DNA from 2 places in the Vibrio sp. YIC-376 genome. Region 1 is predicted to be linked to the other one. Evidence: riboswitches for the same ligand, from Rfam matches in the RefSeq annotation. Region 1 holds a riboswitch; the other holds the start of a gene.

Region 1 (5,198 bases):
CCCAATGGCGTAATACCTTTCACAGCACTTACGCCAGAGAACGCACTACCAAATGCATCGAACAAACTGCTTAGCTCATCGATATCGAAAATGACTGGGTAGTTACCCGTTGCGACAGGACGACCATCAAGAAGGTCACGTGCTAAGTTGTAGCTCCCTTCAATACAGTAAGCCGCGCTCAACTCATCGAAGCGACGGCCAACTGACATTTTACCTGCCATAGACTGCTTACCATCTTTTTCAAAAAGAGTGTACGCATAACAGTTGAAACTGCGTTCAAAGTGCTGACACAAAGTACCTTGCGTATTAGCAATGATCAGCTGAGTTTCACCATCACTGTAGCCATTGTAAGGAGAGCTTGATGCGTGAGGCAGACTCACCACACCTTGCTCAAGTGCCAGCGACAGCTCAATTTTTTCATCAACAGAAGTGGTGCCTTCCTGCACTATCTCCGCCACATCAGTGGTGATCTGACTGTTTATACAGCTGATCATTTGATGTTCATCTTGCTTTGAAAAGCGCGCACTTTGTAATGCATTAGTCAGCATCAAATCTAGGCTTGGCAGTTCTAAAGACTCAGAGTAACTTGTCGCTACTCGCACGTCTTTCACTACTCGTACACCCAATACCTGACTTGAACTTACTTTATATTCATCCAGCTTGCCTTGGTTTGCTTTCAGAGAGAAGCTGCTGTTTCGGTTTACTATCACATCCGCTTCTGCACCCTGGCGTTTTGCTTCTGATAGAACGTAATCAACGGCATTAAGAAGTTGTTGTTCTTGGCTCATTAGTTACCACCTCCTACCAGAATATTGTCCACTTTCAGCGAAGGCTGGCCCACTGTTGTTGGTACCGCACCACTCACTGATCCACACATACCCGCAGCAAGCGCCATGTCCTTGCCCACCATGCTGATTTCTTGCAGTACTTTAGGACCGGTGCTGATAAGCGTCGCCGCTTTAAGCGGTTTAGTGATTTTGCCGTTTTCGATCAGATAAGCTTCACGTACTGCGAAATTGAACTCACCCGTACCCGGTTGAACAGAGCCACCGCCCATTTTCTTGGCGTAAATCCCACGCTCAACACCCGCCAGCATATCATCAAGTGAATGCTCGCCTTCTTCGATAAAGGTATTACGCATACGTGATGTCGGGGCGAACTTGTAGTTTTGGCGACGTCCTGAACCTGTTGGCTCATAACCCGTTTTCATCCCGCCCATTTTGTCGACCATAAAGCTGGTTAACTTACCGTCTTTGATCAGTTGAGTACGCTGAGTAGGCATACCTTCATCATCGACATGAATTGAGCCCCACTCATTGGTCATGGTGCCGTCATCGACCGCACTCACGGCAGTATGAGCAATCATTTCTCCCATCTTGTCATGGAATACTGACGCCTTCTTCGCAACCGATGTAGTTTCAAGCAAATGACCGCACGCTTCGTGGAAGATAACACCACCAAAACCATTGCCGATAACCACTGGCATTTCGCCTGATGGACAAGCATCTGCGCCAAGCTTAACCAAAGCCTGTTGTGCAATAGTTTGACCGAGTTCTTTAGCATCCAGTTGTTCACTAAATTCCCAGCCAGCCAGCGCACCAGGACCTTCCATACCAGAAGATTGTTCATTGCCTTTTTGCGCTACAGTGCTGCCTGCAACTCGAACATAGTGACGTGTATCGTCAACGTGTAAGCCTTCCGAGTTGAAGATTGTGACCTGTTGCTCTCGCTGTAGCACGCTACCAATAAACTGACTGATGTATTCACTTTCAGCTCGCGCCGCTTGGTCGACTTTTAAGAGGAAAGCGATTTTAGAATCCAGGTTGGCGTCTTTGCTGAGTGCGAAACGACAACCGTGCTGAACTGGATAGCGATTTAAATTAAGAGAACCCGCTGATGCGATTTGCTCACGTTTGTCTTTCGCCGCTAGCAACGAGGTTACGCGTTTAAGTTCCGCTTCGTCTGTGCTGTTGGTGTAACCATAAAGCACTTTATGGCCAAAAAAGAGGCGAATACCGATACCAAAATCGATACCTGAATTGACCTTATCCACTTCACCAGAAGCGATCTGGACGGTGTTAGTTTGATGATGTTCAACGAATAGCTCAGCGAAATCAGCTCCTAAAAAGAGAGCATGATCGATCACTGACTTCGCTGTTACAGAATTAAGCATGAAGTCTCCTTGCTCGATGATCGTCTTAGCCTTCCTATATAACTTGCGAAAACTCAGCAAAGTTAAATTGGCAACGTGTTAAATTTTAACATTATTTTAACCTTGTTTTGTGCTAATCCTTGCTAAGTGAGACCACGATTATTTATTTAATATTCCAGTTTATGCACATAAACCAGAGAGTTACACTGGTCAATTCCGCACTACAAAACATATAAAGCCTACTCTATCACTCACAACACACAAATGAACACTCAAAAAACGTATCCCTTGAGTAAGGGTCCTGCTATCATCCTTGCGAAATAGTCGGGGGGCCACGCAATACGCGTTGGCTGAGATCGAAATTCGAGACCCGTTGAACCTGATTCAGTTAGCACTGACGTAGGGAACTATTAGCACTTTGCCTTTCGCCTAACTTCCTAGGCACGCTATAGCGGAGCCGATAAACGCTCTGCTCACAACGGTCAAAGTCAGTTCCTATACGTCTTGTAATAGGAGCGACCATGACGCAGCATTCACAGCCTTATTCACACAAGACGCCATCAACAACTACCCCTATCGTGTTGACGATCGCCGGATCAGACAGCGGTGGCGGCGCAGGTATTCAGGCAGACATCAAAGCCATGTCTGCAACGGGCAGTTTTGCTTGCTCTGTCATTACTGCAATTACCTCACAAAATACTCAAGGCGTTTCCGCCATTTTTCCTATTCCACTCGATCATGTAGAAAGCCAACTCGATGCCGTTTTTACCGACCTAAATATCGTGGCCGTCAAAATCGGCATGCTAGCCGATTCCAACATCATCAAAGTGGTTGCTGACAAAATTAAACAATACCAACCGAAGCATCTGGTCATTGACCCTGTTATGGTCGCCACCAGCGGTGATTTATTGCTGGAGCACTCCGCAATTAGCACTTTAAAAGAAGAGCTCATTCCTCTCGCTGACATCATCACCCCCAATCTTCCGGAAGGTGCAGCGTTAACTGGGAAACCTGTACCAGAATCCGAAGCTGAAATGAATGAGATGATTGCAGATCTTCGTGCTCTTGGCGCTAAAGCGGTATTGTTGAAAGGCGGTCATCTGGAGAAAGATAAAAACAGCAATGACCTGCTAATCATGCAGGATTCTGCAGAATTGATCAGTTCAAAACGTTTCCCAACCAAGAACACACACGGTACGGGCTGTACCCTTTCTTCTGCGATTGCCTCTTACCTTGGCCAAGGCAACAACCTGCACAAAGCCGTGCATTTAGGTAAGCAGTATATCTCTCAAGCCATCGCCCATGCGGATGAGCTGGAAGTGGGTAAAGGTCACGGCCCGGTTCACCACTTCTTTGCTGGCCACACTTATGTGCGCTAATGCAATTGGTATTCAGTTTAGAGACGCCAGTCTGCAATACAACGACAGCCAGACACCTACGCTCGCAGGGGTAAACATGACCATTCCTGCCGGGCAGTGGACGGTATTATTGGGACGAAGTGGCTGCGGTAAAACCACCATTTTGCGTTATCTCGCCGGTCTGCTAGATGATCAGGTTATATGGCAAGGGGAACTGACTACCACTGACGGGATTGCTTTACACGAGCGCATCGCTTACATGGCACAGCAGGATTTGTTGTTGCCGTGGCTCAATGCGCTGGACAACGTCTGCCTGAGTTCCCGCTTTTCTCACGCCAACTCAAATTCAGTAGATGAAAAACAGCGTGCTATTCAATTGCTCGAACAAGTTGGATTAGCTGACTACGCCTACGCCAAACCAGCCCAGCTTTCCGGAGGTATGCGCCAACGCGTGGCACTGGCTCGTACTCTGATGCAAGACAAACCTCTGGTCTTGATGGACGAGCCTTTCTCTGCACTCGATGCCGTTACTCGCCATAAACTGCAAACCTTATCCGCCACGCTGCTCAAAGGCAAAACAGTCGTGCTGATTACTCACGATCCGCAAGAAGCGGTTCGTCTTGCCAACCAGTTGTATGTACTGCAAGGCTCACCAGCACAAGCTAAGCATCTGCTGGTGCCAAATACTATGCTCCCTCGCGTGCTTGATGGCGAATGTGCCACCTTGCAACAAGCGATCTTGGATCAGCTGGAGAAAGATTATGAGTGATATGACTCAATACAACTCCGTCTCGGCACGTATCAGCAAGAAAGAACGAGTCACCCATCCGATTCTACGCTTGGTGATCAGCACGGTGGTCATCTTAGGCCTGTGGCAACTGATTGTCGTGGCGTTCAATATGCCAAGCTTCATTTTGCCTGCACCAGTTGATGTGCTGAATAGATTGCTCTCCCGTTATGACGTGTTACTCGCACACACCTGGGTCACCGCGCAGGAAATCCTGCTTGGTCTCGGACTCGGCTTGTCGATGGGTTTGCTGTTTGCGCTGCAAATGTTGCTGTTCGAACCGCTAAAACGCTGGCTACTCCCAATTCTGATTGCAAGCCAGGCGATTCCGGTGTTTGCCATCGCTCCCGTTCTGATGCTTTGGCTTGGCTACGGCATCGCATCAAAAGTCGTGATGGCAGCGATCATCATCTTTTTCCCTGTTACGACTTGTTGTTACGACGGTTTACGCAATACCCCAACCGGATATCTGGATTTGGCCAAAACGATGGGCGCTTCGAAATGGCAACTGCTGCGTCACATTCAATTGCCTGCGGCACTGCCGACCTTGGCCTCTGGTATTCGTGTCGCGGTGGTTATCGCCCCGATTGGCGCTGTCGTTGGCGAGTGGGTCGGTTCAAGTGAAGGCTTGGGTTATCTGATGCTGCAAGCCAACGCGCGCATGATCATCGACGAAATGTTTGCAGCGCTGTTTATCCTTGCCGTGCTGTCCATCGCCCTCTACTTCATCACTGACAAATTACTGAAAAAAGCCATCCCTTGGGAAAGCAAATAGATCAAACAAATAGAGATCACTAAAAGGAACAATACCCGTGAATAAAAACAAACTTATTAGCGCTGCAGCTCTGCTTGCTTCTATTGTATCAACTAACGTACTGGCGGCCGAAAAAGAGCTGACTTT
Region 2 (5,198 bases), on a different contig from region 1:
TTTTCCTTCAGCCCTTCTAATCCTTCTTCAAGAAAAGTTTGAACCCACTTATTAACACTGGTTCGGCTCACCTTAAGAAACTTGGCGGAGTGTCCATCTTTGAAATGAGTAAGGGCCAGCAGTCTCATTTTCATCTGAATAGATTTCTGCTGGCTTGCGAGCTTTTTAAAGTCGATATTATTGAGGCTATCCATAGCGAATAAGCCCTATCGTTGAATGGCCTCAATTAGATCATATAGATCATATTTTTTCTTAGATTGGTATTGGTCAGGTATGATTCTGCTTTGTATATAGCAAACCGTAGCAGCCGAAATTGTACTGTTATAAAGTAGATAAACGATAAAACTCCTTTCCGTTGCTTTTATCTGGCCTCTTATATTTACATTATGGTGAGAATACGTTTTATTACCTCCTTCAAAATACTGTTTTAGTTGGAGTAGAAATGGAACTAACTCGTCGTCGCTTTCTTTCAATGAGCTCTATTTTGGGTATGTCAGCTTTTTTACCGGCATGCTCTCTTAGTTTGGCCAGTAGCCAAGGTTATGTTTATGAGCTTACTGCTGAACCAGCAAATGCTGAATTGGTTCCCGGACATCAGACATCAGTACTCGGTTTTAACGGTGCTATCCCAGCTCCAACAATTCGTTGTCGCCAAGGCGAGAAGGTGACTATCCGTTTTACCAACAAGCTTGATGAACCAACTACGATTCATTGGCACGGGCTACGTATCCCAATAGGTATGGATGGCGTCCCTTTTCTAAGCCAGAGACCAATCATGCCCGGTGAAACTTTCGTCTATGAGTTTACTCCGCCTGATGCTGGTACGTTTTGGTATCACCCACATATGAATAGCGTAAAGCAGCTTGGAATGGGCCTTGTTGGCTTGATAGTGGTGGAAGAAGCACAACCCGTTGAGTTTGATGAAGAGCATGAGCTGGCACTTAAACACTGGCATCTAGATAAAATGGGTCAGTGGAAAGATTTGATGATCCCTCGCTTTAGTGCTCGTATGGGGACTCCAGGGGAGTGGGGGACAGTGAACGGTCAACATAATCCAACCTATCTGCTTAAGGAAAACGCAACAGTACGATTGCGTATAGCTAATGTAGATAACACCATTACTTATCCAATCGCTATCGAAGGGATTGATGCTTGGGTAGTTGCTATTGACGGAAATCCGATAAAAACGCCTTATAAGCTAACTCAGCATAAGGTTGGTCCGGGGATGAGGCTCGATGTCGCCTTCATTGCTCCTGCAGCGGGTAATCTTGTTAGTGTTCGTCAGATGAAAGGAAAGTTTCCATTCCCACTATGTGACTTTAAATGCCAGGAATCTAGCTTGGCTGATAATAAAAGTATTCCCTCTTTACCATTAAACCCTGTTCCAGCTGTTGATTTAGATAATGCGGAATTGATTGATTTTGTATTTGAGTGGGAAGGTGCGGTAACACCTGCAGATAGTTCAGGAAAAGCGGTTCCTAAATTTTGGTTAACGAATAAAAGGGCCTGGGAGGGCATGAGTGCTGAAAGTATTCCAGAGCCGCTCGCAAAATTGGAGCTGGGTAAAACTTACATTTTTAATTTACGTAATGTCACGCAGTACCATCATCCGATTCACTTGCACGGGCATACGTTTACCGTATTGGAACTCGATGGCAAGCCCGTCGAAAAACCATTTCATACCGATACGGTTTTATTAGGTAAAAACGGGTCAGCAAAAGCAGCTTTTGTCGCAGATAACCCTGGTCAGTGGATGTATCACTGTCATGTGATAGAACATATGAAAACCGGATTGATGGGTTTTATTGAAGTTGCATAAAGTGACTCCTGTAACTTTTGAAAAGTAAGAAACTTTGAAGCCTTGGTTACGTATTGTGAGAACATTATTTTCACTCGTTTTAGCTCAATTGTGCCCAATAAATAAGTACAATAGTTGAAATTATATATGGAGGGAACATGGGACAATTCGCAATTTTAGGGCTTATCGCAATTGGTGGAGCGATAGGTGCTTGTTCTCGTTATCTAGTATCTGAATTTTGCGTGACACTTTTTGGTCGCTCTTTTCCATACGGTACGCTAACTGTTAACATTGCCGGTTCATTTATTATGGGTCTGCTTATCGCGGCTGTCGAAAATGAGTGGTTAGCGCCATACCCATGGCGCCAAATTGTTGGTTTAGGTTTTCTTGGCGCATTAACTACGTTTTCTACTTTCTCTATGGATAATGTGTTACTAATGCAACAAGGTGCATTTATAAAGGTGGGTTTTAACGTGCTACTAAATGTACTGTTAAGCATTTCTGCAGCATGGTTTGCATACCACTGGTTGATCATATCTAAGTAGATTTAAAATCAATCCAGGTGGGTTACTGCTCTCCTGGACCTTTTCCTACTTTGTGTTTGAGTTATTTAAATCTAGTCTAATGTCACTTTGTGGTACTTGAGACACATAAAATTGATTAAAAACACAACTTTTATACTTGGTTAACTAATTTCCTTTCTCTATAATCGATTCACTTGTCGGAGTGCCATAAGGCTGAGACCGTTAATTCGGGATCCGTTGAACCTGATCTGGTTAATACCAGCGAAGGGAACAGGAGAAGATACCTATACCAGATCTCATCTGGTTAACCTATCAAACCGTCGAATGTTGTTATAGACCGTTAGACTTCTATCAGTTCTAAATTCGACCCCTCTTGTCGCATCTTTCCGCCAAGCATTTTTATCCCAATACTTTTTATCTAGAATAACAAGCAAGGAAAAATGCTATGTCGAATCGCAAACAAGCGAGACTGGAAGCAAAACAGTTCATTGATACTCTGTCGGTACAACCGTACCCAAATTCAACCAAAGTGTATGTAGAAGGCTCACGCCCAGATATTCGAGTGCCAATGCGCGAGATCTCGTTAGCTGACAGCCTTATTGGCGGTACTAAAGAATCACCTATTTTTGAGCCCAATGAGCCTGTACGTGTTTATGACACCTCTGGTGTTTACACTGACCCAGATTATTTAATCGACCTCTACAACGGCTTACCGAAGCTGAGAGAAGGGTGGATTGAAGAGCGTAACGATACAGAAATCCTTGATGACGTCAGCTCTGTTTATGCGAAAGAACGCTTAGAAGACGAAACTCTGGACGATCTACGTTATGGCAACTTGCCGCGAGTTCGACGTGCCAAAGCGGGCAAATGTGTTACTCAGCTTCACTATGCTCGAAAGGGAGTCATTACCCCTGAAATGGAATACATTGCGTTGCGTGAGAATATGGGGCGTGCCCAGTATCGTGATGAAATGTTAACACAGCAGCACCCAGGTCAAAGCTTCGGTGCTAATTTGCCAAAAGACATTACTGCCGAGTTTGTTCGCAAAGAAGTGGCAGAAGGTCGCGCCATTATCCCATCAAATATCAACCATCCAGAATCTGAACCAATGATTATTGGCCGTAACTTCTTAGTAAAAGTGAACGCTAACATCGGTAATTCTTCAGTGACTTCTTCGATTGAAGAAGAAGTGGAAAAGCTAGTGTGGGCGACTCGTTGGGGCGGCGATACCGTTATGGATCTCTCTACCGGACGAAATATCCACGAAACTCGCGAATGGATTCTACGTAATAGCCCTGTGCCAATAGGTACTGTACCAATGTATCAGGCGCTTGAGAAAGTAAATGGCATTGCTGAGAACCTCAATTGGGAAGTGATGCGAGATACCTTAATCGAGCAAGCAGAGCAGGGTGTCGATTACTTTACGATCCACGCAGGTTTGTTACTTCGTTATGTTCCAATGACCGCGAAGCGAGTTACCGGCATCGTGTCTCGTGGTGGTTCAATCATTGCTAAATGGTGTTTAGCGCATCACCAGGAAAGCTTCCTTTACACTCACTTCCGCGAAATCTGTGAAATCTGTGCTAAGTATGACGTTGCACTTTCGTTGGGTGATGGCCTACGTCCTGGCTCAGTCGCAGACGCTAATGACGAAGCACAGTTTGCTGAATTAAGAACCCTTGGTGAGTTGACTAAGATTGCCTGGGAGTATGACGTACAGGTGATCATCGAAGGCCCAGGACATATCCCAATGCACATGATCAAAGAGAACATGGATCAGCAACTGGAACATTGTCATGAAGCACCGTTCTACACCTTAGGCCCGCTAACTACTGATATTGCCCCGGGCTACGACCATATTACTTCCGGTATTGGTGCGGCGATGATTGGTTGGTATGGCTGCGCAATGCTCTGTTATGTCACACCTAAGGAACACTTGGGGCTACCTAACAAGGAAGATGTAAAGACCGGCATGATCACCTACAAGCTGGCTGCACATGCTGCTGACTTGGCAAAAGGGCATCCAGGTGCACAGGTCCGTGATAATGCGCTATCTAAAGCACGTTTTGAATTCCGTTGGGAAGACCAATTTAACTTGTCTTTGGACCCTGATACCGCGCGTTCTTTCCATGACGAAACACTGCCGCAAGAGTCTGGGAAAGTGGCTCACTTCTGTTCAATGTGTGGTCCTAAATTCTGCTCGATGAAGATTTCTCAGGAAGTAAGAGAATACGCGAAAGACACTGAGCAAGTTGCTGCTGATCAGGCGATTTCTATCAAAATGTTGGATGATCCGTTAGAAGGCATGCGTCAAAAATCAGAAGAGTTTCGTGCCACAGGGTCAGAACTTTATCACCCAGCTGTACACGCTGAGGTGGATGTGTAATGACTAAAATCCTTATTCCGTCACCATTAATAGAGCTAACGAGTTTCGTTCAGCAAAGTTTATTATTGGCCAAAGAACAGGGTTTTAGTACTGAAAAATTTGAGTTGGGCATTAGCCCAACTCATTTAATTCAGCTTGTTCTCGACCCAAATAAAACACTGAGCGTGGGCACGGATCTAGTTGATGGATTCGATGAAGATTTAACTGGTGATTTTACGCTTTATTACCAATCGAATTTACCTTTGAAGGAAACGAGTCAGCAACGTTCCTCGGCTATTTTTATTGGTATTGCGGATACTTCTCCAACGCCAAACAGCGATGGCAACACCGCTCTGTTAGATATCTGGCGTCATCCAATGACTGATGAAGTAAGAGCGTTGTCAGCGAACTTGTCAGCATCAAACTCCTTCCAAGCAGAGCATCACTTAGCTTGGACAGTGACGCTGTTGGCTCTCGAATTTCCAATTGAAGACGCTTTGACATTAGCTCG

Evidence for each region. A riboswitch is a leader RNA that binds a small molecule or an ion and turns the genes downstream of it on or off. The one in region 1 is predicted to bind thiamine pyrophosphate.
Region 2: it holds a riboswitch for thiamine pyrophosphate, as region 1 does, so the genes downstream of both, thiC (phosphomethylpyrimidine synthase ThiC) here and thiD (bifunctional hydroxymethylpyrimidine kinase/phosphomethylpyrimidine kinase) in region 1, are expected to answer to the same signal.

The regions. Positions count from the first base shown of each region.
Region 1 covers NZ_JBBWFK010000019.1:3,991-9,188, forward strand. Annotated here, with positions in the region: gene WJM94_RS21960 (TldD/PmbA family protein) at 1-788, opposite strand, end outside; gene WJM94_RS21965 (TldD/PmbA family protein) at 788-2,173, opposite strand; TPP riboswitch at 2,468-2,575, shown strand; gene thiD (bifunctional hydroxymethylpyrimidine kinase/phosphomethylpyrimidine kinase) at 2,674-3,531, shown strand; gene WJM94_RS21975 (ABC transporter ATP-binding protein) at 3,521-4,279, shown strand; gene WJM94_RS21980 (ABC transporter permease) at 4,272-5,072, shown strand; gene WJM94_RS21985 (ABC transporter substrate-binding protein) at 5,110-5,198, shown strand, end outside.
Region 2 covers NZ_JBBWFK010000026.1:32,847-38,044, reverse strand. Annotated here, with positions in the region: partial or broken gene WJM94_RS23870 (IS630 family transposase) at 1-194, opposite strand, end outside; gene WJM94_RS23865 (multicopper oxidase family protein) at 443-1,819, shown strand; gene crcB (fluoride efflux transporter CrcB) at 1,957-2,343, shown strand; TPP riboswitch at 2,511-2,609, shown strand; gene thiC (phosphomethylpyrimidine synthase ThiC) at 2,768-4,708, shown strand; gene WJM94_RS23850 (thiamine phosphate synthase) at 4,708-5,198, shown strand, end outside.